4 regions of the Allorhizobium sp. nf9_anc genome follow, and region 2 is predicted to be linked to each of the others. Evidence: riboswitches for the same ligand, from Rfam matches in the RefSeq annotation. Region 2 holds a riboswitch; each other region holds the start of a gene.
The links. A riboswitch is a leader RNA that binds a small molecule or an ion and turns the genes downstream of it on or off. The one in region 2 is predicted to bind cobalamin.

Region 1 (7,245 bases), 430 kb from region 2:
ACGGACGATCCGTGTGCCGAGGAGATCGCGGAAATGACCATTCTCGCGGCGCAGGAAATCCGCCGCTTCGGCATCAGCCCGAAGGCAGCCCTGCTCTCCCATTCCAACTTCGGCTCCCGCCCGTCCGCCAGCGCCTCGAAAATGCGTCAAGCACTTGAGATCATCAGGACCAATGCACCGGAGATCGAAGTCGACGGCGAAATGCAGGGCGGCTCGGCCTTGTCAGAGGTCCTGCGCAAGCGCGCCATGCCGGAGAGCACGCTGACGGGTGAAGCAAACCTTCTGGTCTTCCCGAATCTCGACGCCGCCAACATCTCGCTCGGCATCGTCCGCACCATGATGGATGCCCTGCATGTGGGTCCGATCCTGCTCGGTGCCGCCATGCCGGCGCACGTGCTTTCGACCTCTGTGACATCCCGTGGCGTCGTCAACATGGCAGCACTGGCCGTCGTCGAAGCGTCGCAGCCGGCCGGTTGATTTGGGCTCTCGAGCGGCGGTTTTCGTCCGCCGCTCGACCGCCGCGAAACTTAGCCACTAGACAAGCCAAAGCTGCAACGCCGACACTGTTTCCCTTGAAATATAGGGTATTGTCGATGGCGCAGTCGGGGGCATATTTCGAACTCTTGGATTGGCTGGACCAGCAGGAAACGCTCGATCCTCCAGCCTTCCTGTCGCGCCTGCAGGTGGCCTACGAAACGGGACCGGTCACCTATGTCGACGCGGTCATCAGCAATGGCCGCATGCGCGCCCATACCATTCACCGCAGTCTCCGGCGACACGTGCCACACAGTGTGCGCAGCCCGCATCGCAAGCCGCCTGTCGAACAGATCCTCCGTGTCTTCGCAGCCCTCGAGCCCATTCAACTCGCCGGCAGGAACAGGGGCAACGAGGACGGGCCTGCAATCATTGGCTACCCCTTGCCCGGTCGCAACAGCGGTCTTCTGGTGGAAGCCGGACCACAGATCCCCGAACTCTCCACTTGGCGCCGCCTCCACGACAGAGACCTCCTGAGCCTGGGCACACGTTTGAACGCCAGGCTGACGCGACCCGCTCGCATGGAGAGCCTGGAAAAGTCGGGGGGACAGTCGTTGACCCGCCGCGAGCGCGAGACGCTGGCCTGGATTGCAGCCGGCAAGAGCTACTGGGAAACAGCCGTCATTCTCGGCATTACCGAACGCACGATCCGCCACTTCATGGCCAATGCCCGGCACAAACTCGACGTCATGACAAATGCTCAAGCTGTCGCCGAGGCCGTTTGGCGCGGCCTGATCCCGCGTCTCGCGGACACTGACGTGTCATCAGAAAAGGCAAAACCTTCATAGTATCATAGATTGCATATAAGAATGCTGGCGCAACCGTCAATTTCATTCGGATGGCTTGAGCCGCATCCTGCCTGTTCCGTTCTGCAAGAAGGAGCAAGGCATGATCAGGATCATCAACGGCGCACGCCGACACCAGTTTCCCTCCGACATCGATGCGATGCACAGGCTGCGCAAACGTGTCTTCCACGACCTCCTCGGCTGGGAGGTCGAGGTGCGCGATGCCTGGGAGATCGACGACTATGACCGGTCCAATCCGCTCTATGTTCTCTCCTATGGCGATGAGGGACGTCTGCGCGGTTCGCTTCGACTGCTGCCGACGCTTGGGCCGAACATGCTCGACGACACATTCCCGATCCTGCTCGGGGACGGTCCGCAAATCCGCAGCGCCGCCATCTGGGAATCGAGCCGCTTCTGCATCGATCCCGAGATCTCGCAGGACCGTGCCGGAAACCAGGTGACGATCGCCGCAGCCGAGCTGATGTGCGGCGTCGGAGAACTGGGCCTGGCATCCGGCCTCAGCCACATCGTCACCGTAACGGATGTGTTTCTGGAGCGCATGTTCAAGCGCATGGGCTGCCCCGGATTGCGGATCGGCGAGCCCCAGCGCATCGGCGTGGTTCAGGCGGTAGCGGTATCCTGGGAGGTCTCCCGGGACATGCTCGACAGGATGAAAGCGGTGGCGGCAATCGAGGGAAGCGTGCTCGAACGACCGATGACCCTCACGGCAGCTCAGGCCGCATGACATAGAACAAGGCGGGTGCGGCAGGTGCCGTACCCTACTCACGTCATCTGTCATTTGAATTTGACCACCACTCGGATATCCTGCACCGCATCAGGGTCGTAGTCTGCCTTGCAAACGACAACTGGAATCCGGATGTGCCGAGCAGGATAGTCAGTTCCATCGCGATGTTTGTCCTCATGGGCGGCATCTTGCCATCCGGGGCCGAGGCCTCGGCGCTTTGCGAGCGACTGCGCGACCGCCTGGTCCTGGTGGAGCAGGGCGGACGATCGCCTGAGATCAACAGCTATGCCAGCGCCATTGCGCAGCAGAATCTCGAACTGCGCAAGGCGCGCCAGGACCAGCGTCGGCTGCGCTGCCTCACCTCTTCCATCGTCCAGATCCGGCCTGATGGCGGCAATGACTGCAGCGACCTGGCAACGGCAATCTCCCGCATGGAGGCAAATCGCGACATCCTTGCAACGCGGCTGGCCGACCTTCGCGAAAGCCGCGTGGCGGATGCCCGCGCAGCTCTTGTAACGGCCCTCGAGGCAAATGGATGCGGCCCGGATGAGCCGCCACTGCCGCAGGAAGCCGAGCGCATCCCCTATCTCGACACGCTGCCGGAACCCTACCGTCCGGACCGCGAGGCGGAAGCAGCCTATGCGACGCCACCGCCGCCGATCGGCATCCTTCCGACCGGCAATGTCCGCACGCTCTGCGTCCGCACCTGCGACGGCGGCTTTTTCCCGATTTCATCACAGACGTCAGCGATGAATTTTGGCCGCGACGCTGCCCAGTGTCAGCAGATGTGCCCGGGGACGGAAACGGAGCTCTTCTTTCACGCGCCGGAACGCAGCGAAACGGTCGACATGGTCTCGGCCATCACTGGCCGTCCCTACAGGGACCTGCCGAACGCCTTCGTCTACCGCAATCGCCGGACGAATGCGGAGCCGTCCTGCGCCTGCAATCTTCAGCAATACTACCAACGCATGACGCCCCGTCCCGCCTTGCCCGACTACCAGTCTTCCGTGCTGGAGATTGCACCGAAGTCGAAAACGACACCGGCGGCTCCCCGCCCTGCCGTGGAACGCAGTCTGGATGAGGCAAACCTCAATGTTCGCCGCGTCGGCCCGGTCTTCATCCCTCCCGACAAGGGAACGATCGATCTCAGGAACCCGGCAGCGCCGGGTCCACAGCCCCTGCAGGAGTGACCGGCCCGGCGGCATGCACGCCCCAATGCTCCTCGAAGATCAGCTCCTCGAGCGCCAGACGCTTGCGCCAGCCCTTCACTTCGAGTTCGGGCGACGCATAGAGGTGATCGACAAGGCCGAGGCACAGGTAACCGATGATCTGGACGCGATCCGGGATCCCGAGGATCGCCTTCACTTCGGCCTCGTGGAAGATGCTGACCCAGCCGAGCCCGACCCCTTCCGCTCGCGCGGCAAGCCACAGGTTCTGGATCGCGCAGACCGTCGAGAAGGCATCCATCCTGGGATCATGGGTCCGCCCGAGAACAACGGGACCGGCACGATCGGGATCACACGTGACGCAGATATTCAGCGGCGCCTTGCGGATGCCCTCCAGCTTCAGCGCCCGATAGGCATCGCGGCGCGCCTCGGGAAACATCGCCTCTGCCTCTTCATTAGCCCGCGCAAACGCGTCCCAGACCGCCGCACGCGTCTCAGCGCTGCGGACCAGGATAAAGCTCCAAGGCTGCATGAAACCAACCGACGGTGCGGCATGGGCTGCTTCAAGCAGCCTGCGCACGAGATCGTCGGGCAAAGGATCGGGAAGAAACTGGTCGCGAACATCGCGTCGCGTATGAATGGCCCGGTAGACGGCATCCTTGTCCTCGTCGACAAAGGGCGCTGTCCGGACGAGGTACTCGTTCGGATCGTCGTGCATCGTAATCCCCACAATGCGCAACCACCCGCCGTCCACGCGGGTTCGGTCTATCTTGTCAGGCCGGTCTTCTGACTGGGCATCATCCGCAACACGCACCTTCCCGGATTGCTCCAGTGGTCGGGTTCCCCCTTGCGCATCACGTCCGCCTCACAGCGTTGGGCACGTGCCGAAATTTCACCAGCTTCCCGATTCTCCTGCCGATAGGCAGGCACCTGACAGATGGTTTCTAGCGTGAAGAGCCCGGCTGGGACAGATCAAAAACGACGGCGTCAGTCACTTGTTGGGAAGTAGCGCACGAATGCGAAGGCGGATCCATCCGGCGACCAATTCGGCACGTTGATCGAGCCCTGCCCACCGAAGAACTCGAACAGCGTCTCCACATTGCCGCCATCGGCATCCATCAAACGAAGCCGGACCTGCTTGTCACGGGGATGACCTGAGACCTCGGCATCATAGGAGAGGAACAGCACCTTGCTGCCATCCGGCGACGGATGCGGGAACCAGTCCCCGTAGCCGTCGGAGGTCAGCTGCTCCAGGCCGGTGCCATCGGTGCGCATCCGCCAGATCTGCATGGTGCCGGTGCGGCTGGAATTGAAGTAGATCCACTGCCCGTCAGGCGAATAATCGGGACCGTCATTGTGCCCCTCGCCGTTGGTCAGGCGCTGTTCGGCACCGCCCTTCGTCGAAATCGTGTAGATGTCGAAGGCACCGTTTCTCTCGCCGCAATAGGCAAGCACCTTCCCGTCCGGCGACCAGCCATGCCAATAGGACGGCATGTTCGTCGTCACCTGCCTTGGCTCGTCATCCCCGTCACCCAGCATGTAGATGCAGGACTTGCCGTAGAGCGTATGGTCGGAAAAGACGATCGAGGCACCGTCAGGCGAAATGCCGTGGTCGTTGTTCAGCCGGACGGCGAAGCTGGTGTCGATCAGTTCCGGCTCCGGATCATCCTCATCGAGCGGCAATGCATAGAGCAGGCCGTCGCCATTGATGACGAGAAACTCGCCGTCACGCGACCAGTTGGGCGCCTCGACGAGGTCCTCCGTCTGCCAGACGACCTCGCATTCACGGGTCGTCATATCGTAGATCTCGACCGAACTGCGCATAGTGGTCTCCTTGGAATAATCAGTCTGCACGTGAGCGATTTTCCATCGCCTGGCGCAGTTTGGCGAAGATCGCCCGGCCAGTCCGCTCAAGATGAGCACTGCGCCATTCGGTGTAGAAACCCCAGATCAGGCTGACGTTCAGCGTGAGGAACCCGATGCCCAGCATCTTGAAGCTTCCATCCCACAGGCCGTAGCAGCCAATCGCAATCGAGGGCAGGAAGTAGGCGGCGCCTGAGAGCGTCCGGTACAGCCCGCTATCCTGATTGTCATGCGCTCCGACAGCAAAGATATAGCTGCGCTCCTCCGCCGTGAAATCAGGCAAAGCAGCCCGGGCATCGTGGTCCTCTATCGACACGCTCAGCGATCCCGGAAACGGTTCGTGATCGGATAGCGGCGATCGCGTCCGAAGTTCTTCTTGGTGATCTTCACGCCCGGCGCCGATTGGCGGCGCTTGTATTCGGCAAGATAAAGCAGGTGCTCCACCCGGTGCACCGTCGCAATGTCATGGCCACGCGCAACGATCTCGTCCACGCCCATTTCCTTTTCGACGAGGCATTCGAGGATATCGTCGAGAACCGGATAAGGCGGCAGCGAATCCTGGTCGGTCTGGTTCGGCCGAAGCTCGGCAGACGGCGCCTTGGACAGAATGTTTGCGGGAATGACTTCGCCGGATGGTCCAAGCGCGCCTGGGGGGACATTCTCGTTGCGCCAGGCCGACAGCGCATAGACCTGCATCTTGTAGAGGTCCTTGATCGGGTTGAAGCCGCCATTCATGTCGCCATAGAGCGTGGCGTAGCCCACCGACATCTCCGATTTGTTGCCAGTGGTGACGACCATCGAACCGAACTTGTTGGAGACCGCCATCAGGATTGTCCCTCGTGTACGGCTCTGCAGATTTTCTTCCGTGATGCCGCTCTCGGTGCCCTCGAACATTTCCGACAGCGACGACAGGAAGCCCTCAACCGGCTCCTGGATCGGCACGATGTCATAATGGCAGCCGAGCGCCTTGGCGCAGGCTTCCGCGTCGGCGAAGCTCTCCTGCGAGGTATAGCGATAGGGCAGCATGATCGTGCGCACCCGCTCCTCGCCGAGCGCATCGACGGCGATCGCAGCACAAATGGCAGAATCGATGCCACCGGACAGGCCGAGCACGACGCTCTTGAAACCGTTCTTGTTAACGTAGTCGCGGAAGCCCAGCACGCAGGCGCGGTAGTCGGCCTCTTCCTTCTCCGGAATACGCGACATCGGACCCTGGTCGCAGCGCCAGCCATCATCCGTGCGCTTCCAGGTCGTGACCGACAGCGTCTCCTCGAACTGGCTCATCTGGAAGGCGAGCGACTTGTCGCCGTTGAAGGCAAAGCTTGCGCCGTCGAAGACGAGTTCGTCCTGGCCGCCGAGCTGGTTGGCGAACACCAGCGGCAGGCCTGTCTCGATCACCTGACGCAGCGCCACCTGATGGCGGACATCGACCTTGCCGCGGTAGTAGGGCGAGCCATTCGGTACCAGCAGAATTTCGGCGCCGGTCTCGGCCAGCGTCTCGCAGACGCCGAGATCGTTCCAGATCTCCTCGCAGATCGGCACCCCGATGCGCACACCGCGAAAATTCACCGGTCCCGGCATCTCGCCTTCGGTAAAGACGCGTTTCTCGTCGAACTCGCCATAGTTCGGCAGATCGAGCTTGTCGCGGAAGGCAAGGATCTTCCCGCCGTCGAGAATGGCGACGGAATTGTGCCGTCCCTTCTCGCCCTGGCGGGGAAAGCCGACGATCACGCCCGGGCCACCATCGGCCGTGTCGGCGGCAAGCGCCTCAACAGCCTGGAGACAGGCGCTCAGAAAGGCGGGTTTCAATACCAGATCTTCCGGCGGATAGCCTGAAATGAAGAGCTCCGTCAGCAACAGGAGGTCTGCCCCCTGCCCGGCCGCATCGGCGCGCGCAGCACGCGCCTTGGCCAGATTGCCGGCGACGTCGCCGACAACAGGATTGAACTGTGCCACCGCGATACGCAGGACGTCGGAGATCTTCTTTGCTTCGCTCATGACATCGATTTAGCCGCTCGCGTGACCGATCGCAACGTTGCTTGTCGACCCTGTGATCAGCAATGTCCGCCGCCGCTAACCAATCCCCCTGAAAGTGTGGGAACAAAGGCTTCTGCGCTACGGTTCATGTAGCATTCATGACACTTGTGTGACA
Region 2 (7,245 bases):
CGGCTGCTGCTCGTGGTCGGCTTCCTCGGCGGCTTCACGACATTCTCATCCTTCTCCCTCGACACCATGGCGCTCGTCGAGCGGGGCGCTGTGCTGACCGCTTTCGCCTATGTCGCGGCAAGCGTCGCCCTGTCACTCGCGGCCGCTTTTGGCGGCCTTGCCCTTGGGCGCAGCCTGTTCTGAGCAGCCTGCCTGCATTTCCGCTTTCCCTTTCCGGCCGAAATCTACTAAAGGCACGGGATAAGTGGGTGGAGAACCCGAGCACGAAAGATTTCCCTGATGGCAGGCATCGAACATATCACCGTGGAAGCCGATGAGGCGGGCATGCGGCTCGACCGTTGGTTCAAGATCCACTATCCGGGTCTCGGCTTCGGCGCGCTTCAGAAGCTGCTGCGCTCAGGTCAGGTCCGTGTCGACGGCGGTCGCGTCAAGACCGATGCCCGCGTTCAGCCCGGCCAGGTGGTGCGTGTGCCGCCCATGGATGTCGACGCCAAGAAGACCGGCCCGATCGCAAGCCACGACCTGAAGCATGGCGACGACCACGAACTCCTGTCGCGCATGCTGCTGCATGAAGACGAAAAGGTCTTTGTGCTCAACAAGCCCGCCGGCCTTGCCGTGCAGGGCGGCTCGGGTCTCAATCGCCACATCGACAAGATGCTCGAAGCCTGGACGAGCAGGAAGGGCGAAAAGCCGCGCCTCGTGCACCGGCTCGACCGCGACACCTCGGGCGTGCTCGTCGTTGCCCGCACCCGTGGCGCTGCCCAGAAGCTGACGGCTGCGTTCCGCGAGCGCGACACCAAGAAGATCTACTGGTCGCTGGTAAAGGGCGTTCCGCGCAAGCACGAAGACAAGATCTCGACCTGGCTCACCAAGGACCAGACCGATGAGGGCGACCGGATGCGGGTCTGCAAGCACGGCGAGGACGGGGCGGACCACGCCATCACCTATTACCGTGTGATCGATACGGCAGCCCAGAACCTCGCCTGGCTGGAGATGGAGCCCTACACAGGTCGGACGCACCAGCTGCGCGTCCATGCGCTCCATATTGGCCATCCGATCATCGGCGACCCCAAATACTTCATCGACGACCACAACTGGGACTTCCCCGGCGGCGTCCAGAAGCGCCTGCATCTGCACGCGCGCTATATCGACCTGCCGCATCCCAATGGTGGTCGCCTGAAGGTGACCGCACCGCTGCCGCCGCACATGGTCCAGACCTGGAACCTGCTCGGCCTCGACCAGCGCGATGGTGACAGGGACGGCGAATGAAGCTTGTACTCTTCGATTGCGACGGCACGCTGGTCGACAGCGCCGGCCTGATCCACGAGGTCATGCGCCACACCTTCATCGCCTTTGGCAAGCCAGAGCCAGCACTTGAGACGACCAAATCGATCATCGGCCTGACGCTCGACATTGCGATCGCCCGTATGGACGGCAAGCCGCATGCCGACGATGAGGCGGTCGCCATGGCGGCCCACTACAAGAAGATCTTCGCTGATGTTCGACGGGACTCCGGTTTTGGCGAGACCATGTTCGACGGCATCCGTGAGGTGCTGGATGCCCTGATCGCGCGCGACGATATCTGGCTCGGCGCCGTGACCGGCAAGTCGCGGCGCGGACTGGAAATGATCCTTGAAGGCCATGGGCTGAAGCCCCATTTCCTGTTCTGCCGGACCGCCGACGAATGCCCCTCCAAGCCGCACCCGGCCATGGTGACGGAATGCTGCGACGAGGCAGGCATGGCGCCGCGTGAAACGATCGTCATCGGCGACGCGATCTACGACATGCAGATGGCAAAGGCCGCAGGCGCGACCGCGATCGGTGTTGCCTGGGGTTACGCCAATCCGGACGAACTCTGGAAGGCCGGAGCCGATGCCGTGGTCGAACGCCCCGCCGACCTTCTGGCCTATATCCACTAGGAGCCCTTGATGCGCGACGAACTCAGCCAGGACATTTTCGGGACCTTCATTCCGGAACCCAGCCATGAGGACCCGGTACGCCGGGCGCAGATCCAGATGAAGCGGCCGCTGCCGAAGCGCTTCTACGAGAGCGTTGGCATGGAGGAGCGTGAGGACGGCTTCTCGATCACCCTCGACGGCAAGTCGGTGAAGACGCCGGCCAAGAACCTGTTGACGCTGCCGACCCGCGAGGCGGCTGAACTTGTGGTGGCAGAATGGGCCGGGCAGGGCGAGTTTATCGACCCGGCGACCATGCCGGTCACCAAGCTCGCCAACACCGCGATCGACGCTGTCTCGAACAGCCTTTCCGAAGTGTTCGACGAGATCGTCCGTTTCGCCGGCACCGATCTGCTCTGCTACCGTGCAGACGGCCCAACGGAATTGATCGACCGCCAGGCAGCACGCTGGGATGCCGTGCTGTCCTGGGTCGCGACTGCCCACGGCGCCCGTTTCTTTCTTGTCGAAGGCGTGATGCATCAGGAGCAGCCGGCCGAGGCTGTGGCCGCTTACGCGCGCGCTCTTGAGCGCTACCGCGAGCCCTTCCAGATCTCCTGCCTCAACGTCGTAACGACGCTGACGGGCTCGGCTGTTCTGACCCTGGCCTTTGCCGAGGGTGCTTTCGATCTCGACGAAGTCTGGTCGCTGGCACATCTCGACGAGGACTGGACAATCGAGCATTGGGGCTCGGACGCCGAGGCCGAAGCGCGTCGTGAGGCGCGGTATGGCGAATTCGCGTCGGCAGCCTCACTCTTCGCGGCCCTTCAGCCCGCAAGTTAACCGTCCACTAACCATAAATGGCGAATTCTCGGGCAGGTCCAGAATCACCTGTCCGGGGTCGTCATGTTTGCTCGCAGTCTCCGCATCGCCGCAGCCGTCGGGCTCCTCATGGTGTTGGCATCCTGTACGCTGCTGCATGGCCGAAGCATCGACCGGCCGCTGGTCTACTACGTCCGCAATGTCACTGTTATGGCTGACGCCCGCATCCCGCTCGACCTGATCGAGAACGTTGATCGTCGCGTATCGTCAGCCATAGCCGCGACCCGGGCACCCGCGGGGGCCGAGCGCGTCGTGCTGCTGGTCAAGATCGACCATCTCGGCTTTGGCGAGGGCGCCCGACGCAGGCTCGCCCAGGCGAAGTTCACGGTGACAGCGACCTCCGTAGAAACGGGTGAGCCGGTGGCGCAAGGCTTCTTCACCGTCAACAGCCCGACAGACGATCCCCGTTGGACGCGTCAGGCGCTTGCCGAGGAGATTGCAGCGCGCATCCGTTTCGCCTTCTCGCTGACGACGCCGCGCATTCGCAAGTCGCAGCCACCACGCACGATATCCACCCGCCTTGTCTCCGACCCGCCGCCGGTCATCGTGCCGAATGCGCCAGCCTCTGTGCCGCGCGCGGCGGCGGTTATGCCCAAGGTCGAGCCGCAAAAGCCTGTGGCGGTGACGCCACCTGCCGCCGCCGCACAACCAGCACCCCAGGAGATGGCGGCGCCTCCGGTTGCCGAGGCTCCGGCTGTGCGTGCAACAGCTCCTGCACAGCCGGCGCGTCGTGCGGCTGACGTCGGGTCCGGCACACCTGTGGAGCAGGGAGCAAGCGGCACGATCCGGCTGCGCGCCGACTGCGATCCGTCCGTCACGCCGGATTGCGCCGCGAACCCATGATCGGCCCTTGGGTCGCGATGACGCAGCTGCAAGGCGCAGCCGTGATTGACTTGAACCTGACCTCGGCCTAATCCTCATGACGGATGGTTTCCGGACGACAGAGATGTTGTCCGGAGAGCAAAAGGGAATGCGAAGGCGTGGACCCCAACCGGGCATGCTGAACGCAGCCGACCCCGCGACTGTATTGCAGCGAGGGTTCTCCATCCGCTCTGACGTTTCAGGTGGTGACGGGTCGCAGTGTGTGACCGGCCTCTCGAGAACGACAGGATGGAAAAGCCACTGGGGTGGCAACACGATCAGCCGGGGCAGGACGCCTCTTTCTCTACGAATCGTCCGCTCTTTCGTGTTGCCTGCAAACCCTGGGAAGGCGAGGAGAACCCGACGGTCCTTTAAAGACCACGACCTGCGAGCCAGGAGACCTGCCATCCACGGGCATGGTGCCCATACTGGGGAGGTTTCCCCGTTGCCAGCACGGAGGTTGTCGTGGCGACGTCTTGCATCCGCGGGTCCTTGAGGCCCCGCCGATGCCGGTCCGTATGTGCGGATCGTGCATCGATCTATTCTTCGCGCGTGTTCGAAACACGCGCTGCAGGTTATCTGCGTGCGGTCTGGGGCCTTGGCACGCCATGACCGCATCCCAATCTCGATCCATCCTCGTTCTCGGCGGCGCCCGCTCGGGCAAGTCGCGTTTTGCCGAAACAACGGCGCGCGACACCGGCCTGGATCGCGTTTATCTGGCCACGGGCCGCGCCTGGGATGACGAGATGCGTGCCCGCATCGAGGCGCATAAGACCGACCGTGCCGATGACGGCTGGACGACGCATGAGGAGCCGCTGGATCTCGTCGGGTCGCTGAAGACGCTCGACAAGCCAGAGCGTGTGATCCTCGTCGACTGCCTGACCCTCTGGGTCACCAATCTGATGATGGAAGAAGGCCGTGACGTCGACGCAGACGGCGCGGCACTCGCCACCAGCCTTAGGGAACTCCAGGCCACCATCATCTTCGTCTCCAATGAAGTCGGCCTCGGCATCGTGCCCGAAAACAAGATGGCCCGCGCCTTCCGCGACCATGCCGGCCGTCTCCACCAAGCCATCGCCGCAGAGGCGGCTGAAGTCTATTTTATCGCGGCAGGTTTGCCGTTGAAAATGAAGGGTTGAACCATGTTGCAGCAAAAGATCCCCGCGACCGTCATCACCGGCTTTTTGGGGGCCGGCAAGACCACCATCATCCGCAACATGCTGATGAATGCCGGCGGCAAGAAGATTGCGCTGATCATCAATGAATTCGGCGATCTCGGCGTCGATGGCGACGTGCTGAGGGGCTGCGGCGCCGACAATTGCACCGAGGATGACATCATCGAACTCACCAATGGCTGCATCTGCTGCACGGTCGCAGACGACTTCGTGCCGACCATGCTCAAGCTGCTCGAGCGTGACGTGAAGCCCGACCACATCGTCATCGAAACCTCGGGTCTGGCGCTGCCGCAGCCTCTGGTCGCCGCCTTCAACTGGCCCGATATCCGCACCCGCGTCACCGTCGATGGCGTCGTGACTGTGGTCGACAGCGCGGCTGTCGCTGCCGGTCGTTTCGCGGACGACCATGACGCAGTCGCCGCCCAGCGTGCCGGAGACGACAATCTCGACCACGAGAGCCCGATCGAGGAACTCTTCGAGGACCAACTGACCTGCGCCGACCTTATCGTCCTCAACAAGACCGATCTGCTTGACGCTGCCGGCATTGCCGCTGTGCGCGCGGAAGTCACCGGCCGCACCAGCCGCAAGCCTTCGATGATCGAGGCAAAGAATGGCGAAGTGCCCTCGCTCGTCCTGCTCGGCATCGGCGCCAGCACCGAAGACGACATCGAAAATCGCAAGTCGCATCACGAGCTGGAGCATGAGGCCCTGCATGCCTCGGGCGAAGACCACGACCATCACCACGATCACGACGAATTCGAGAGCTTCGTCCTGAAGCTCGGCGCCATCAAGGACGCTTCCGATTTCATCGATCGCCTGAAGCCTGTCATCGAAAAGCACGACATCCTGCGCCTGAAGGGCTTCATCGACGTGCCGGGCAAGCCGATGCGCCTCGTCATCCAGGCCGTCGGCACCCGGATCGACACCTATTTCGACCGCCCCTGGACGAGCGCCGAAAAGCGCGAGACGCGCATCGTTGTCATCGGCCTGCATGAATGGGATTTCGGTGCGGTAGTTGAAGACGTCCAGGCAGCGGCCGGCTGATCCATGCATCTCCTGCTTGCCCAGAAGGGATCGATTAGCGACGGCGACGAGGCGATCGATCTTGGCCAGACGCCGGGGGACGTGCTGTTCCTCTCGGCGGCCGACACGGAGCTGGCTGCGATCGCAGCCGCCGTACAGGCGAGGGGCGAGCAGGCGGTTCGCTGGCGGCTTGCCAGCCTGATGACGCTGAAGCATCCGATGTCGGTCGACACCTACATCGAACGCACGGCACGCCATGCGCGGCTGATCGTGGTGAGGGCGCTGGGTGGTGCGAGCTACTTCCACTATGCGCTGGAGGCCCTGCACGCCTCAGCCCGCCGCAGCGGCGCGGCCATCGTCGTGCTGCCCGGTGACGACAAGCCGGACGAGGGGCTTTCGCCCTTCCAGAACAGCTCAGACGAGGACCGCGGCGCGCTGTGGACCTATCTGACCGAAGGCGGGGCGGGGAATGCCTCGGCTTTTGTGTCCTATGCCGAGGCTATTCTCGACGGTGCCGACCGACCGGAACCGGCGCGTCCGCTGCTGAAAGCCGGAATCTGGTGGCCGGGCAGGGGCGTGATCGGGGTTGAGGAATGGGAGGGCCTGGCCTTTCCTTCTCCCCGTCTACGGGGAGAAGGTGCCCGAAGGGCGGATGAGGGGCAAAGCACCGAGCAAGACCAGCCCCTAACCCTGACCCTCTCCTTGGCTGCAGGGAGAGGGAATATCGCCCCCCTCTGCTTCTACCGTGCCCTTGTCCAGAGCGGCGAAACCGCACCCGTCGAGGCCATGGTCGAAGCCTTGAAGGCTGAGGGCCTCGTTCCTCTGCCGGTCTTCGTGTCGAGCCTCAAGGACCAGGTCTCCGTCGATACGCTGCGGGCTATATTCAACCGCTTCCCGCCATCGGTTGTCATCAACACCACCGGTTTCGCCGTCTCGACGCCTGGCGCGGAAAAGCCGTCGACCGTGCTCGATGAGACGGGTGCCGTCGTGCTGCAGGCGATCTTCTCCTCCTCGCCACGCACCACCTGGGAGAATTCGAGCCAGGGCCTCAGCGCCCGGGACCTGGCGATGAGCGTGGCCCTGCCGGAAGTCGATGGCCGGGTTCTGACACGCGCCGTTTCCTTCAAGTCTAAGGCGCGGTTCGATGAGCGGGTCGAGGCCAATCTCGTCAGCCACGAGCCGGATGCCGGCCGCATGCGCTTCGTCGCCGAAATGGCCGCGAACTGGGCGACACTTCGCGCGACCGAGCCTGCAGACCGGCGCGTGGCATTGGTCATGGCCAACTACCCGAACCGTGACGGACGACTTGGTAATGGCGTCGGTCTTGATACTCCGGCAGGCACGATCGAAGTCATGCGCGCCATGCGCGCCGCCGGCTACGACGTCGCTGATCTGCCCGCTGACGGCGATGC
Region 3 (7,245 bases), 910 kb from region 2:
GCGCATCGCAAGCGTCGCACCGCGTTCGATGCCGGCCGGGCTGTCGCAGATGATCCAGTCGAAATACTTCTTCAGTTCGTTGATGACCTGCTCGACGCCTTCGGCGGTCAGGTTGTCCTTGTCGCGGGTCTGCGAGGCGGGCAGCAGGAAGAGCGTTTCCAGGCGCTTGTCGCGGATCAGCGCCTGCGGCAGCTTGGCATCGCCCTGGATCACGTTGACCAGATCGTAGACGACGCGGCGCTCGGCGCCCATCACCAGATCGAGATTGCGAAGACCGACATCGAAATCGACGACGACGACTTTTTCATTGCGCTGTGCCAGCGCTGCACCGAGAGCGGCCGTCGAGGTGGTCTTGCCGACCCCGCCCTTGCCGGATGTCACGACTATAACCTTGCCCATGTGGTTCTCCTGTCTGTCCCCGCTCAAGTTCACGTCATTCTCTCTGTCATGATTGCATCCCCCTCCAGCCAAAGCTGAACTGGATGCCCTTTCAATTCTGGATCCATGTCGTCGGTCATCGCGTAGACGCCGTCGATTGCAACCAGCTCGGATTCGAACTTACGACAGAAGATCCTTGCGTCGGCATTGCCAACGCATCCGGCGAGTGCTCTGCCGCGCAGCGCGCCGTAGATATGGACGGAGCCACCGGCGATCACTTCGGCGCCAGACTGGACCGAACCGATGACCGTGACGTCACCCTGGGTGTAGATGACCGACTGACCGGAGCGGATGGTTTCGCGCACGATCATCGACGGGGCCGAAACCGGGCTCTGCTGCACCACCACTTGCGGCGGTGCCTGCTCTGCCGGCTGCTTCTCCGCCTTGCCCTTGGGCTTGGCGTCCGAGGCTTCAGGCGCTTCTTCGCGCGGCACCTCGTAGTCGGCGGCGGGCTTGCCACCCTTCAGCTGCGGCGGCATGCCCGGCTCGACCAGCGACGGGCGACCACCCTCGATGCCCATGATCGAGACGTTGCGCGCTGCGAGTTCGGCGATCAGCGCCTTCAGCTGCGGACGGTCGATCTCGATCTCGGACACGTCGAGAACGACGGGGCGACCGAGAAAGAAACCGGCCGAGCGAGCCGCGAGATCGTCGAGCCGGACGAGCCAGTCGTCGAACGGCGGATCCGGCGTCAGAACGACGGCCAGGAAGGATCTACCCTTGATGCGGATGGAGCGGGGTTCGGTTAGCACTTTGGTCATCTACGTAAACAAATCGTTGATGAAAGGAGTAGCGCCGATTTGGTTAACAAATGGTTAACGCGGTGATTTTGCCGTTAGGAAACAGGCGGATCGGGCTTACGAAAAAACCGCCCGCGGCACGGGGCCGGGGCGGTTCGATGTTAACCCTTTCCGGCCTCTCGAGGAAGCCGGATCAGTCAGCACGGTCGATCAATAGTAAGGCGACAGGCACTGCTGGCGTGGGCCGTTATACGGCTGGAAGGTGTTCGAGTAGCTGTCGTATGAGCGATAGCGAGCCTGGCACCAGTCGTAGTGGCTCGGGTTGAGGCCTGCTGCGCGCGGAGCGACGGGCGCCGGACGCGGCTGGGCAATCGCACCGCCGATGATGGCGCCGGCTGCGAAGGCTGCGAGCGGATACCAGTAGCCGTTATGGTAACGGTAGCCCGCGCGGCGCTCGCTGTAACCGCGGTGGCCATTCCAGTAGCGAGCGCGCTCGTAGCGGTCGATGCGGCGATCGATACGGCGCTCTATGCGACGGTCGAAACGGCGCTCGTAGCGGTCCCGATACTGAACGGTTGTGGCATCGGTGGTCGCTGCGATCGGAGCCACCGGGCGGATGACCTGAGCCTGGGCCGGGACCATGCCGGTGATGGCGAGGATCGACGCGAGCGCTGCTATGGCCGTCGTCTTCAATGCAGTCTTCATGGTGTTTCTCCCTGCATGTTTTCAGGGTCGTCCGGGGCGGGCGAAACCCGTCCCTCGACCTATGAAAATCAACTTATTGGAGCCAGCCTGAACTCAAAATTAACATGTCGTTCATGACCCGCGCTTCGCGCGCCAAGGCTTTGAGGCCACTTGCGCGCGCAAGTGACCGTCAACGGAGAAAGCCAGGTTTTGTTCCTTAGAGCCTCAATAATAGGGCGAGTAGCACTGCTGGCGCGGGCCGTGATACGGCTGGAAGGTGTTGCTGCGCCAGTGGTAGGACCGGTAGCGTTCGGCGCACCAGCTGTGGTGACGCGGATTGATGCCGCCGGCGTAATTCACCACATGGCGGCGCGGGATGGGGCGATCGACGATGACGCCTGACCGCATGGAGCGCGGCGAGATCCAGAGGCCGTTGTGATAGACATAGCCCGGGCGGTGCAGCCGATAGCCGTGCGCGCGATGGCCCTGGTGGCGCGACACGACGGTGACGCGTTGATAGTGCCGGTAGCTGGTATGGCTTTCATAGATGCGGACTTCGATACCGCCGGCATGCGCCTCAGGACCCGACACCATGACACCGGCAACGGCGAGGCATGCGGCAGCGAGAGCAGAAACAAGCTTCATGCGTGATCCCCCTTGACCCGGAGCCACCCATCGCCCGCGCCGACCCTCATGGCCGACGCCTGGCCGGACCGCGACAGCGGTCGGGCAGCCTCCACCAGAAGATGCTAAACGGCCAGAGAAGCGGCTGCAAGTGGCAGGTGCGCCGTCGCGCCATCATGCAAAAGGAAGAGGGCGAAACCGCTGCGGTTCCGCCCTCTTTTCACACGCAATTGATCTGAGATCGTCGGCTCAGACTTCGATCTCGATATCGCCCTTGGGCCGCGAACAGCAGGCGAGGATGTAGCCCTCGTCGATCTCGTCGTCGAGGATGCCGCCATTGTGGTCCATCTCGACCTCGCCTGACAGTTTCATGACCTTGCAGGTGCCGCAGAGACCGGATTCACATGCCGCCCCGATGCGGACGCCCGCCGCACGGGCCGCCTGCAGAACCGTGTGGCCCGGCGCGCAAAGACCGTCCTTGCCGGACATGGCAAAGGTGACCTTGGTCGGCTGTTCGCCATCGGCATAGATGACCACTTCCGGCAGTTCCGGCTTGACCGGCTGGAAGGCCTCCTCGTGATACTGCTTCATATCGAAGCCGGCACCTTCGAGCGCTTCGCGCACGGTCGCCATGAAGGGCGCCGGGCCACAGCAGAAGACGGTACGCTCGAGGAAGTCGGGTGCCAGAAGCGCAATCTTCGCCTTGTCGATGCGGCCCTTCAGGCCCGACCAGAGCTGGCCGCGCGAGACCTGCTCGACGATGAAGCCAAGCGTCAGATGCGGCATCTCGCGGGCCTTGGCCTCAAGCTCCCAGCGGAAGATGATATCGTCAGGCGAGCGGGCACAGTTCAAAAAGGTTATGTCGCTGTCGGGGGCCCGGTCGCTCATGTCGCGGGTCATCGACACCATCGGCGTGATGCCGGAGCCGGCCGAGATGAAGAGATACTTCTTGCCGGGATACTTGGCATAGGAGAAGTCGCCGAGCGGACCGAAGGCCTTCAGCGCCATGCCGGGCTTCAGGTTGTCGAACATCCAGCGCGTGCCGATACTGTCCTTCTGCGCCTTGACCGTTACCGCGACCGTGTAGGGCCGCGAGGGGCTGGAGGAGAGCGTGTAGGTGCGCATCACCGGCTCAGGCCCGACCGGGACCTCCAGCGTCACGAACTGGCCTGGCATGTAGCGGAACCACAGGTTCGGCTTGTTCGGCTTGAAGGTGAAAGTCATCACGTCGGCGGCTTCCGGCGTGACGGCGACGCATTCGAGGAGATGCTCCCGGTCGGACCAGGGGCGCATTTCGTCGACATGGCGATACTGGGTGACGGCGATGTTCATGGTCAAGCCACCGCAGACAGGCGGGCCTTGTCGCCCTGAAGGCGGCCCGTCATGAAGTTGGAATACCATTCGACAAACTGCATGACGCCACCTTCGTGATCGACGGAATAGGGACCGGGCTCATAGGCCGGCGAGCGGATGCCGAAGGCGTTTTCCTCGACGATTGAGCGATCCTGATCGTTGGTCATGTTCCAGACATGGGTCAGCTCTTCGAGGTCGTAATCGACGCCTTCGACCGCATCCTTGTTCACCAGCCAGGTGGTGGTGACGGCCGTCTCTTCGGCCGAGAGCGGCAGAACGCGGAAGGAGATCGCGTGATCGCCGAGAATGTGGTTCCAGGTCGTCGGGTAGTGGAAGAGCAGCATGGTGCCGATATGGCTGATCGGCACATCGGCGGAGAGCGGCTTCTTCACCGCGCGCTTGCCGGACATGGTGTAGCTCTCGGCATCCTGGATCAGCGGCATGCGGGCGGTACGGAACTGGCCAGTCGGGTCCATGTTGAAGGTGGACGGCAGGCCTGCGGCCTCGCAGCGCGCCCAGTGCTCGGAGATGAACGGGTCATCGCCGGCACCCTGAACGCCGGTTGCGGTCGGGGCTTCCGGATAGGTGCGGCAGAGTTCGGGATGGTTGCTGGCGCAGTGGTAGCACTCGCGGTTGTTTTCCCAGACGAGCTTCCAGTTGCCCTTCTCGATGATCGTGTTCTTGTGGGCTACTTTGGCTTCCCAGAGGCGATGCGGCGCAAGATACGGCTCGATGGAAGCGCGCATCGGGGCGAAGTCGGGGGCCTCATTGGCGAGGCAGACGAAGATGTAGCCGCCAACGCTTTCGCAATGGACGGTCTTCAGGCCGAACTCGGCCTTGTCGAAGTTCTCGCCCATCTGGCGGGCAAAGACGAGCGAACCGTCAAGGTCGTAGGTCCAGTTATGATAGGGGCAGACGAGCTTGGCAGCGGCACCCTTGTCCTTGGTGCAGACGCGGTGGCCGCGATGGCGACAGGTGTTGTGGAAGGCGCGGATGGCCTGATCCTTGCCGCGCACGATGACGACAGGGTAATCGCCGATCTGGGCTGTGAAGTAGTTGCCGGCGCGCGGGATCTCGCAGTCATGGCCGATGAACAGCCAGTCGCGATACCAGATCATCTCCATGTCGAGTTTGAAGTAATCCTGATCGATATAGAATGGCTGCTCGAGCGAGAAGCCTTCGCGGCGGTTCTTCAGCTGGCGCAGCACGTTGGCCTGCAGGTCCATGTCGTCCTCGTTTTCAAAACTCGGGGGAGAAAAGAGCACAGCCTGCCATCGCCCTGGGAAGGCGGTTTGCATGGCTATCTCCGGTCGCCCTCCGCAACCTCAAATGTCCATCTGCCGAGGCTGGTTTCCGGGCTCAGGAGTGGTCCATTTGCGGACCGCGTCGGCGCCTTCCCAGGGTCACCCCCAGTGGCCTTTTGCCAAAACGCATTCTCCACCACCGTTGCGGGGGCAGCGCCGGATTTCGACCGGCTTCCCGATTTCCCGCCCTCCCTAGAGTGACAGCACCTCGAGCTCACAATTATCTAATCACAGGGCGCAGGCCGACGCTGCATTGCGGAACGACACGCCCGAAATCGTTTGCGACATGGCGACAGAATGCCCGTGAAAACAGAGGGAGACGAATTCTCCTGCAATTTCCGTGGCGTAGAGTAGAAGCAAAGAAATTCCCGAAGACGGGATGGCGCAAACGCGCGATCAGGGGGCGGCTTTCAAGATTTGCAGTGCGGCAAGCCTCGCGAAACCTCGCTCATGTAGAATACCATCAAATCATGATTAACCATGCTGCGCTAAGCTCAAGCAATCAGTCCGGGTACGTCAGAGCGTCAAGATGCAGAAACTGAGATACTACGCGGCTCCCAAAGCGGAAACGAAAACGCCGCCATCCTCAAAGGCAGTCCATACCGAGTTCCTCAGAACCGGTCGGATCTCGCGTAGCCGCGAGGACTGGCTGCCGGACGAGCGACGCTATCTTTCCTACGAGGAGGTGGCGGCACGGACGGGTCGGCGGCTTGAGCGGGCGGCAGAGACAACTCACGAGCGGATTAACGGCTTCCATCGCTCGATCAAGTTTCCCAAGGTCATCTTCCACCGTACGCTGAACAACAGCCCGCATCTCGGCTACTGTCATGTGACGGCGGCGCGCACGAATTTCGCGCAATATGCCGATGTAAAATGGGCCTTCTACATCGCCAATTTCTTTGCCGAGCTTGGCGGTCAAGAGGTGTTCTTCGAGCAGATCAAGCAGAATTACGGACGGATGTATTTCGCCGTGGCGATCAAGCCTGAGGCGGAGGCCAAGTCGATGGCTATCGACCGTTCGTTCCGCAACAATGGCCTGCTGTTCCAGACGGTGGATCCGAAAGAGGCGCTGCGGAACGTGCTGATGCTCGGCGCACGAGACGCCGAGCTCAGGAAGATCATCGCAAAGCTTTGAGCGTGGAGTTCGACGCTCAGGCGCCGAAACCGCCGACCGGCTTCTTCTTGTAGAGCAGCCAATCCTTTGACACATAGTCGCTTGCGCCGTAGATCGTCACGGTGTCGCCGCCGGCTGCCTTCGAGGTGGCGAGCGCCTTTTCAGCGAAGTTGGTGAAGTCGAATGCGTTCGGGGCCTGCTCGGAGAAGCAGATGCCGAAGGACATGCCGAGCTGGCCCATGCGGGCACCGGTCGACGAGCCGACGAAATTGGTGGCCTTGAGCTTGGCGCGAACGAGATCGACGACGCGGCTGATCTCTTCCTGATCCGACGTGTAGAGCAGCAGGCCGAAGCGGCCGGCATCGAAGCGGCAGGCGAGATCGCCACCGCCGGACACGGCTTCCAGCACCTTGGCGACCTGCATCAGGAAGCGCTCGGCAACAGCCGGGCCCATCTGCTCCTGGATGCGGGCGTAATCGTCGATCTCGCCGATCGCGACGCCGCAGAGCACCGGCATTTCCGGGTTTGCATAGATCTTGGCGACGGCCTTGTTGAAGGCGCGGCGGCTGGCAAGGCGGGTGACCGGATCCACGAACTTCGCGGCTTCGGCCTCTTCCGCCTCACGCTGCAGGTCGGCGAGCGATGCCGTCTTGTCGACGACGGCGCGCACGACATTGCTGTTCTGGTGGGCGCGCTTTTCGGTCGCCGCCTTCAGCATCTTGATCGACTGGCCAAGCGGCGTGCCTTCGAGATCGGCTTCCGTCAGGATGGTCTTGGAGGCATGGCCGATGACGCGGCCGTAATCGGTGAGCGAGATCTTCTCCTCGTTGAGGAGCGAGATAAAGTTGCTCATCTCGGCGCGAACCTGGCCATTCTGGCGGCTCAGAAGCCCGTCTTCGTGGTGATGCGGCAGATATTTGCGGCCGAGTTCGTCGAGCGCTTCCTGGGACTTGATCTTGCCGAGGGCGATGAATTCGCGCACGAGTTC
Region 4 (7,245 bases), 1.9 Mb from region 2:
AGCATTTGCTGCTATTGCGAAAGCATGAATATAATTTTCGAAATTTAAACGAATGTCAAACGAAACTTATTCCGCAGGTCGTTGGCCATTCGTCGGAGCGGTTTCGATGATGCGGACGTCCTGCTCCGCGCAAATCGTCCGGATGCTGTCTGAAGGACAATGATCGGTGATAAACGTCTGAACCTGCGAGATATGGCCGATCCGGACAGGCGCCGTGCGCTCGAATTTCGACGCGTCGGACACCAGAATGACGTGGCGCGCATTCGCAATGATCGCCTGCGCGACTTTCACTTCGCGGAAATCGAAATCGAGCAGTGCACCATCTTCATCGATTGCCGAAACTCCGATGACGGCGAAATCCACCTTGAACTGACGGATGAAATCCACGGCCGCCTCACCGACGATGCCGCCATCCGATCCGCGGACCACGCCGCCGGCGATCACCACCTCAATTGAAGGGAAAATTCGCAAGTGATTGGCAACATTGATGTTATTGGTAATGACCATCAATTCCTTATGGTCGACCAATGCGTCACCGACCGCTTCCGTCGTGGTGCCGATGTTGATGAAGAGCGAGGAATTGTCGGGAATCAGGTCGGCCGCGGCGCGGCCGATCGCCTGTTTCTCGGTTGCAGCCATGGAACGGCGCGCTTCGTATTTGACGTTTTCATTTCCGCTCGGGAAAACAGCGCCACCATGAATGCGGTTGAGGGCACGCGCGTCGCAGAGGTCGTTGAGATCCTTGCGAATCGTCTGCGGCGTGACTGCGAAACGCGCCGCGAGTTCGTCCACGAGAACGCGACCCTGCTCCTTCGCCAGAGCCATGATCTCCGCCTGCCTCGCCGAAAACATCATGTCGGCCCCTCCCCTTTTCGTTTTTCTTCAGTCTAGGCAAAAACGAAACATGAGCAATAGCCGAGACTGAAACTATCTCCGGCGCAGGAGGAGTATGAAAGCCAGGCCTCCGGCGAGACCGGTGATCACGCCGATCGGCACATCCTCCGGTGCCATGATCGTGCGCGAAACAATGTCGGCGAGGATCAGGATCACGGCACCAGCCAGCGCGGAGAGCGGGATGACGCGGATGTTGTCACTGCCCGCGGTGAGACGGACGAAATGCGGAACGAGCAGACCGACGAAGCCGATTGCGCCGGAGAAGGCGACCATGACACCGGTCAAGAGAGCGGTGGCGACGAAGAGTTCGGCCCGGAAGCGGGCAACGGGAACACCAAGGGTCGCTGCCGTTTCGTCACCCATGGCCATCGCATTGATTTCGCGGGCGCGGACGACCAGGAAGACCAGGCAGGCGGCCAGCACGATCACGGGATAGATGAGATGCGACCACTGGGCGAGGCCAAGGCCGCCCAGCATCCAGAAGACCACCGTATGGGCGGCCCGGGGATCGCCCAGGAAGATGGCGAGATTGCCAAGCGACGTCGCGACGAAAGCGATTGCCACGCCCGTCAGCACCAGGCGGTCGGCTCCGGCACCGGTGAAGCGCGTCACGGCGACCACGGCGAGCGTTGCCAGCAGCGAGCCGACAAAGGCGAAGAGCGGCACGGTGACCAGGCCGAAAATCAGGCCGGTGTGCAGTAGAGCAATGATCGCTCCAAGCGCCCCGCCTGAGGACACGCCGAGAAGATGGGGGTCGGCGAGCGGATTGCGGGTCACAGCCTGCAAGACGGCACCGACTGTCGCCAGACCGGCGCCGACAAGACCGGCGAGTATGGCGCGGGGAAAGCGCACGTCCCAGACAATGCTCTCGCGGCCCGCAGACCATGTCGGCTCGAAGGTGCCGGGCACCAGCTTGTTTACCAGGATCGACCAGACCGTTTCAGCGGGGATGGCGGCGGACCCCAGTGAAACGCCTGCCGTGAGGCACAGGGCAAGCAGCACGAGCGCCAGACCTGTCCAGAGAAACATGCGACCGTGCATCATGCTGCCTTTGGTAGTGCTTGCGGGCGGGGCCGAAGATCAGCCCCGCCTCAGCGATCACATGTTGCGCGGGTGGAAGGCGTCCGCCAGGCGGTCGATGGCCTGGACGTTGCGCGGACCAGGCGTTGCCTCGACATATTCCAGCACGACGAAGCGGTCCTGCTTGACGGCGTCGAGGTTCTTGAAGGCCGGGGTCTCCTTCATGAAGGCGATCTTCTGCTCGGCGGTCACATCGCCGTAGTTGACTATGACGATCACTTCCGGATTGCGCTCGATGACGGGCTCCCAGGAAACCTCGGTCCAGCTCTTTTCCACGTCATCCATGACGTTGACGCCGCCTGCGGCCTCGATCATCGCAGTCGGAATGCCGAAGCGGCCCGAGGTGAAGGGCTTCTCGGTACCGGAATCATAGACGAAGACGCGCACGGGCTTCTCGATGCCGCCGATCCGCGTGGTGATCTCGTCGAGCTGCTTGCGATAGCCGGCGACCAGTTCTTCAGCGCGCTGCTCGACACCGAAGATCTTGCCGAGATTGAGCAAGTCCGCGAACATGTCGTCCATCGTTGGCTTGTTCTTGGCCATGATGTGAATGCAGGATTCGGTCAGTTCATAGACCTTGATGCCCAGCGGTTCGAGCGTCTCGGGCGTCACTTCGCCACCGACCTTCATGCCGTAGTTCCAGCCGGCAAAGTAGAAATCGGCATCGGCGTTCAGCAAGACTTCCTTTGTCGGATATTTCGGCGAAAGTTCCGGCAGTTCCTTTACGCCTTCGCGCAGCCCCTCATCCAGCGTCTTCCAGCCGGAGATGCCTGTGTAGCCGACCATGCGATCCTGCAGTTTCAGGGCGAGCATCATCTCGGTGAGGTTGACGTCGTTGGAGATGGCTCGGGCGGGCGCGGCATCGAAGGTGACGTCGCGACCGCAACTCTTGACCGTGACCGGATAGGCGAAGGCGGAAGAAGCCGTGAAGACCGATGCGAGCAGAGCGGCGGACAGGAGAAAACGGTTAGCCATGGTATCGGGGTCCTTTCGAAATCAGTTCAGTGCGAGTGAGAAAGAAAAACGGTGCGCGCGAAGACCTTCCGCCTGCTGGCGCGCGGCGAGCACGCCGAAGGTCCCCGACAAGGCCTGTTCGGTCAGAACCGCCTCCGGCGCCCCGAAGGCACTCATTCGGCCGCCATGCATCAGAGCGACATGGCTTGCGAATTCGGCCGCAAGATTGATGTCGTGCAACGTCGTGATGATCGTCAGATTGAGCGCGCCCAACAGATCAAGGATTTCGAGCTGGTGGCGGATGTCCAGATGGTTGGTCGGCTCATCGAGGATCAGGATCTCCGGCTTCTGGGCGAGCGCACGCGCCACAAGCACCCGCTGCTTTTCGCCGCCCGAGAGGGTCGAGAACTGGCGGTTCGCCAGACGAAGAAGATCGAGATGGTCGAGGGCGTGTTCGGCTTCGGCTCTGTCCTGATCATTCCAGCCGGAAAGCCCCTCGCGCCAGGGAACGCGGCCCATCATCACCACGTCGCGGACCGTGAAGGGGAAATCGCCAGGCATTTCCTGCAGGACGACAGCGACGCGCCGTGCAACCTGGCGGGCACTCATGGACCAGATGTCCTGGCCATCCACCTCGACGCGGCCTTCCAGGGGAGAGACGCCGCGATACAGGCAGCGGAGCAAGGTCGTCTTGCCGGCGCCATTCGGGCCGACGATCGCCAGCCGGTCGCCGGCGTCGAGCGCAAACGACACGTCACGAACGAGGAAATGGGATGATTTCGGACCCCAGCCGAGATCCGTGACGCGGATGGGGCACCCTTTGCTGCTGCAACTCATCAGCGCACCTCCGCATGGGAGCTACGGCCAGCGGTTACGCCATGGGCGAGCTTGGATCCAAGCCTGAGCGGCTCAAGATCGAGACGGAAATGCATGCCAGTCCTCCGCAGGATTTCTCCGGAGGCAAAATGGCATGTGTTCGGCGCGCCCGAGGGCGCTGTGCAAAAGCCAGTTCGTATCCATCGGAACACCCCGTCCGCTTCGGTTTCATCGCTTGACGGCAGGTCTCCTGGCTTGCGGATATACGCTTTCCATTTGCCTTCCCACGGTGACCCGCAGTGGCCCGGCGTGTGAACGCCGCGAGAATGGACAGCAATCCGCTTACAGTTGCGGGGGCAGCCACGGTCTTGGTCCCTTTTGGGTCTTCCGCACCGTGTTCCCTATTAATCCCCTTCGGAGTCATCCGTTGAGGGAACCGTCACCTGCTTGCATAAGATCTGCAGACCCCGCCGGTCAAGCCACTATTCTTTCCAGTTATGTAATACCATTACATCTATCGACCAACGTTGACCTTGTCCACCCTGAAACTGCGCCTGCACATCAGGTGGTTGTTCTATTTTCGGCAGCGGCCTCCGGCAGGACAGCAGAGACGGCCTTCTCGTCGATGACGCGCGCGCCTCTCTGGCGGGTGGAATAGCGCCAGATCCACTGAATGCTGACCAGCAGCCTCTTCTCGAAATTGACCAGCAGATAGACGTGAACAAGGGCCCAGAGCAGCCAGGCGAGGCGTCCCTTGAGCTGCCAGGATCCAAAATCGAAGATGGCGGCATTGCGCCCGATGACTGCGGTGTTGCCGCGATTGTGGAAGTGGAACGTGGGAATGGGCTTTCCGGACAGGAGGCTGGCTTTCAGCGCACGGCCGAGAAATTTCCCCTGCTGCTTGGCTACCTGGGCCAAGGCCGGCATCGGCTTGCCGTCTTCGCCGACCGCAAGCGCCGTATCGCCGAGGGCATAGATGCCGGGCTTGTCGACAACCGAAAGATCGGGCGCCACCGGCAGGCGACCGCCGGGGCCTGCCTCGATGCCCAGCCATTCGGCGGCCGGGGAGGCTTTCACGCCCGCACCCCAGACGATGCAACTCGCGGGCAGGAACGCGCCGCCAACCTGAACGCCCTCCGCGGTGATATCTTCGACAGGCGTATTGAGGCGGATATCGACACCGATCCCAGCGAGGTAATCGGAGGCGTATTGCGAGAGAGGCTCCGGGAAGGTGGATAGAATTCTCGGCCCGGCCTCGACCAGCAGGACCGCCAATTGATCGGCGTGAAGCTTGCGGAAATCCTGGGCGATCATGAAGCGGCCGAGTTCAGAGATCGCGCCCGCCATTTCGACACCTGTCGGTCCGCCGCCGATGACCACGCTGGTCAAAAGCCTGCGTTTCTCGGCCTCATCGGTGCTCCGCTCCGCCTTTTCGAAGGCGAGGAGCAGCCTGTGACGGATGTCGCGGGCTTCGTGGATGGATTTGAGACCCGGTGCATGCTGCTGCCAGTCATCATGTCCGAAGTAATTGTAGGTGGAGCCGGTGGCGAGCACTAGGCGATCGAAGGGGATCGAGCCGCCGTCCTTAAGCATGATCGCCCGAGCGTGCGCATCGACCGACACGACCTCGGCCATGACAACATGGATGTTGTCGTAGCGACCCAGTGTGCGCCGAATCGGTTCGGAGATGTCTGCAGGCGACAAGGCCGCCGTTGCGACCTGATAGAGAAGCGGCTGGAAGAGATTGTGATTGCGGCGATCGATGACCGTCACGTCGATTGCCCTATTGCCCAGAGCCTGGGCGCAGGCGAGGCCGCCGAAGCCGGCCCCGACGATCACTACATGTGGTCTCTTCGTGGGTTCCGTTCCGCTTTCCATCATCACCTCTTGGTCCTGCCCCACGACAAACAGGAGGGACACGCAAATGTTCCTCTTCGAATGACGCGATGCAATAGCCCGAAAATCATTGTTCCGACGATGGAACAAATTCTGCGGCTACCCGTTTTTCGGTTGAATTGCTTTTGTTCCCTCCCCCCAACCTCCCCCGGCCGCCCCTGAGGGCGCCTACCTGAACCCCGCCAATGGCGGGGTTCTTTTTGCTGGGTTCGGGCATCACCTGATCCCCTGAGACGCGGCGCTTTCTTACTGGCTGGTCAAAGACTGAGCACGGACCATGTGGTTGCGGACGGCGGGATAATGGGCCGTGGCATAGGTCTTCAAGCCACCGGGAGGCCCATCGGCGGCATAGGAGCCAAGCAGTTGGATCGCCTGATCATGGGCCTTCATCTGTGCGGAGAGATAGGCACTGTCGAACTGGCTCTCTTCCGCCTGCTCCAGCGCTAGCAATGTCTGCCTCTGCTCCATGGAAAGGTCTTCGGACAGGCTGACATTGTCGGACGTGGCCGAATCTTGAAGCTCCCTCTGGGCGCGACGATGGTCGTCGATCATCGTTCGGGCAAACGCCCTTACCTCGGGTGAGAGACCCCGACGGAGCGCCACCTCGGACGACAGAATTTCGAAGGCATTGGCCGTAGCAGCTTCCTTGGCGAAGCCCGCAGGGTCGAGGGCAAGGGTCGTGGCGGCCTGGCCCGGAGCGGTCGCAGGGGTGAGTTCCTGGGCAGGCGTGCTCTCCTGCGCGTAAGCTGCGGTGGAGCAAGTCAGCAAGATGATGGCGAGCGTGATTTTCGGGGTCATGGTGTCATCCTTTTTCCCCTGACCAACCGTTCAAAGCCGCGACCGTTCCCAAACGGCTATGCCGGGCGCCGATTTGACAGGGCTCGGCAAAATTGGCAGCACTGTTCCAGACGGAGAGGAGACCGCATGGCACGGCGTGGCGAGGGGCAGACGAGACTGGATGATGCAGCAAGGGCCGGCTGGCTCTACTATGTCGCCGGGCGGACACAGGATGAAATCGCTGCGTCCATGGGCATTTCGCGGCAAAGCGCCCAGAGGCTGGTGTCGCTTTCCGTTGCGGAAAAGCTGATCAAGGTTCGGCTCGACCACCCGATCGCGGCGTGCCTCGAGCTTGCGGAAGCGCTGCAGAAGAAGTTCGGCCTCAAGGAGGTCGAGATCGTGCCCTCAGATCCGGCTTCGGAATCGGCGACGGTCGGCGTTGCGGAGGCAGGCGCTGCACAGCTCGAACGCTGGCTCAAACAACCCGACCCGCTGGTGATTGCCATGGGGACCGGCCGCACGCTGCGCGCCATGATCGACCAGCTGTCGCCGATGGAATGTCCGCAGCACAAGATCGTTTCGCTGACCGGGAATATCAGCCCGGACGGGTCGGCCGCCTATTTCAATGTCATCTTTTCGATGGCTGACGCGATCAAGGCACCGCATTTCCCGATGCCACTGCCGGTCATAGTGTCCTCTCCTGCAGAGCGGGAGCTGCTGCACAACCAGCCTCTCGTTGCACCGACAATCGCACTCGCCCAACATTCCGGCGTCGCTTTCGTCGGCATCGGCGAAATGAACATGAGCGCGCCGCTGCTGGTCGACGGT

Region 1: it holds a riboswitch for cobalamin, as region 2 does, so the genes downstream of both, bluB (5,6-dimethylbenzimidazole synthase) here and cobU (bifunctional adenosylcobinamide kinase/adenosylcobinamide-phosphate guanylyltransferase) in region 2, are expected to answer to the same signal.
Region 3: it holds a riboswitch for cobalamin, as region 2 does, so the genes downstream of both, AC02Y0_RS13740 (aromatic ring-hydroxylating oxygenase subunit alpha) here and cobU (bifunctional adenosylcobinamide kinase/adenosylcobinamide-phosphate guanylyltransferase) in region 2, are expected to answer to the same signal.
Region 4: it holds a riboswitch for cobalamin, as region 2 does, so the genes downstream of both, AC02Y0_RS18325 (ABC transporter ATP-binding protein) here and cobU (bifunctional adenosylcobinamide kinase/adenosylcobinamide-phosphate guanylyltransferase) in region 2, are expected to answer to the same signal.

The regions. Positions count from the first base shown of each region.
Region 1 is NZ_CM150481.1:1,451,986-1,459,230, reverse strand. It holds gene AC02Y0_RS06900 (NADP-dependent malic enzyme) at 1-477, shown strand, start outside; gene AC02Y0_RS06895 (helix-turn-helix transcriptional regulator) at 594-1,322, shown strand; gene AC02Y0_RS06890 (acyl-homoserine-lactone synthase) at 1,423-2,064, shown strand; gene AC02Y0_RS06885 (DUF2865 domain-containing protein) at 2,199-3,254, shown strand; gene bluB (5,6-dimethylbenzimidazole synthase) at 3,211-3,948, opposite strand; cobalamin riboswitch at 3,990-4,179, opposite strand; gene AC02Y0_RS06875 (TolB family protein) at 4,218-5,054, opposite strand; gene AC02Y0_RS06870 (hypothetical protein) at 5,074-5,409, opposite strand; gene AC02Y0_RS06865 (NAD+ synthase) at 5,412-7,091, opposite strand.
Region 2 is NZ_CM150481.1:1,884,159-1,891,403, reverse strand. It holds gene crcB (fluoride efflux transporter CrcB) at 1-183, shown strand, start outside; gene AC02Y0_RS09020 (RluA family pseudouridine synthase) at 280-1,269, shown strand; gene AC02Y0_RS09015 (HAD-IA family hydrolase) at 1,266-1,919, shown strand; gene AC02Y0_RS09010 (ATP12 family chaperone protein) at 1,929-2,735, shown strand; gene AC02Y0_RS09005 (hypothetical protein) at 2,799-3,617, shown strand; cobalamin riboswitch at 3,685-4,058, shown strand; gene cobU (bifunctional adenosylcobinamide kinase/adenosylcobinamide-phosphate guanylyltransferase) at 4,244-4,774, shown strand; gene cobW (cobalamin biosynthesis protein CobW) at 4,778-5,854, shown strand; gene cobN (cobaltochelatase subunit CobN) at 5,858-7,245, shown strand, end outside.
Region 3 is NZ_CM150481.1:2,797,515-2,804,759, forward strand. It holds gene minD (septum site-determining protein MinD) at 1-399, opposite strand, end outside; gene minC (septum site-determining protein MinC) at 429-1,199, opposite strand; gene AC02Y0_RS13725 (BA14K family protein) at 1,389-1,883, opposite strand; gene AC02Y0_RS13730 (BA14K family protein) at 2,088-2,507, opposite strand; gene AC02Y0_RS13735 (FAD-binding oxidoreductase) at 2,736-3,818, opposite strand; gene AC02Y0_RS13740 (aromatic ring-hydroxylating oxygenase subunit alpha) at 3,821-5,065, opposite strand; cobalamin riboswitch at 5,167-5,369, opposite strand; gene AC02Y0_RS13745 (DUF6656 family protein) at 5,673-6,278, shown strand; gene AC02Y0_RS13750 (GGDEF domain-containing protein) at 6,295-7,245, opposite strand, start outside.
Region 4 is NZ_CM150481.1:3,738,026-3,745,270, forward strand. It holds gene AC02Y0_RS18310 (DeoR/GlpR family DNA-binding transcription regulator) at 67-855, opposite strand; gene AC02Y0_RS18315 (FecCD family ABC transporter permease) at 928-1,923, opposite strand; gene AC02Y0_RS18320 (ABC transporter substrate-binding protein) at 1,993-2,949, opposite strand; gene AC02Y0_RS18325 (ABC transporter ATP-binding protein) at 2,971-3,765, opposite strand; cobalamin riboswitch at 3,968-4,200, opposite strand; gene AC02Y0_RS18330 (NAD(P)/FAD-dependent oxidoreductase) at 4,306-5,664, opposite strand; gene AC02Y0_RS18335 (DUF4142 domain-containing protein) at 5,887-6,438, opposite strand; gene AC02Y0_RS18340 (sugar-binding transcriptional regulator) at 6,565-7,245, shown strand, end outside.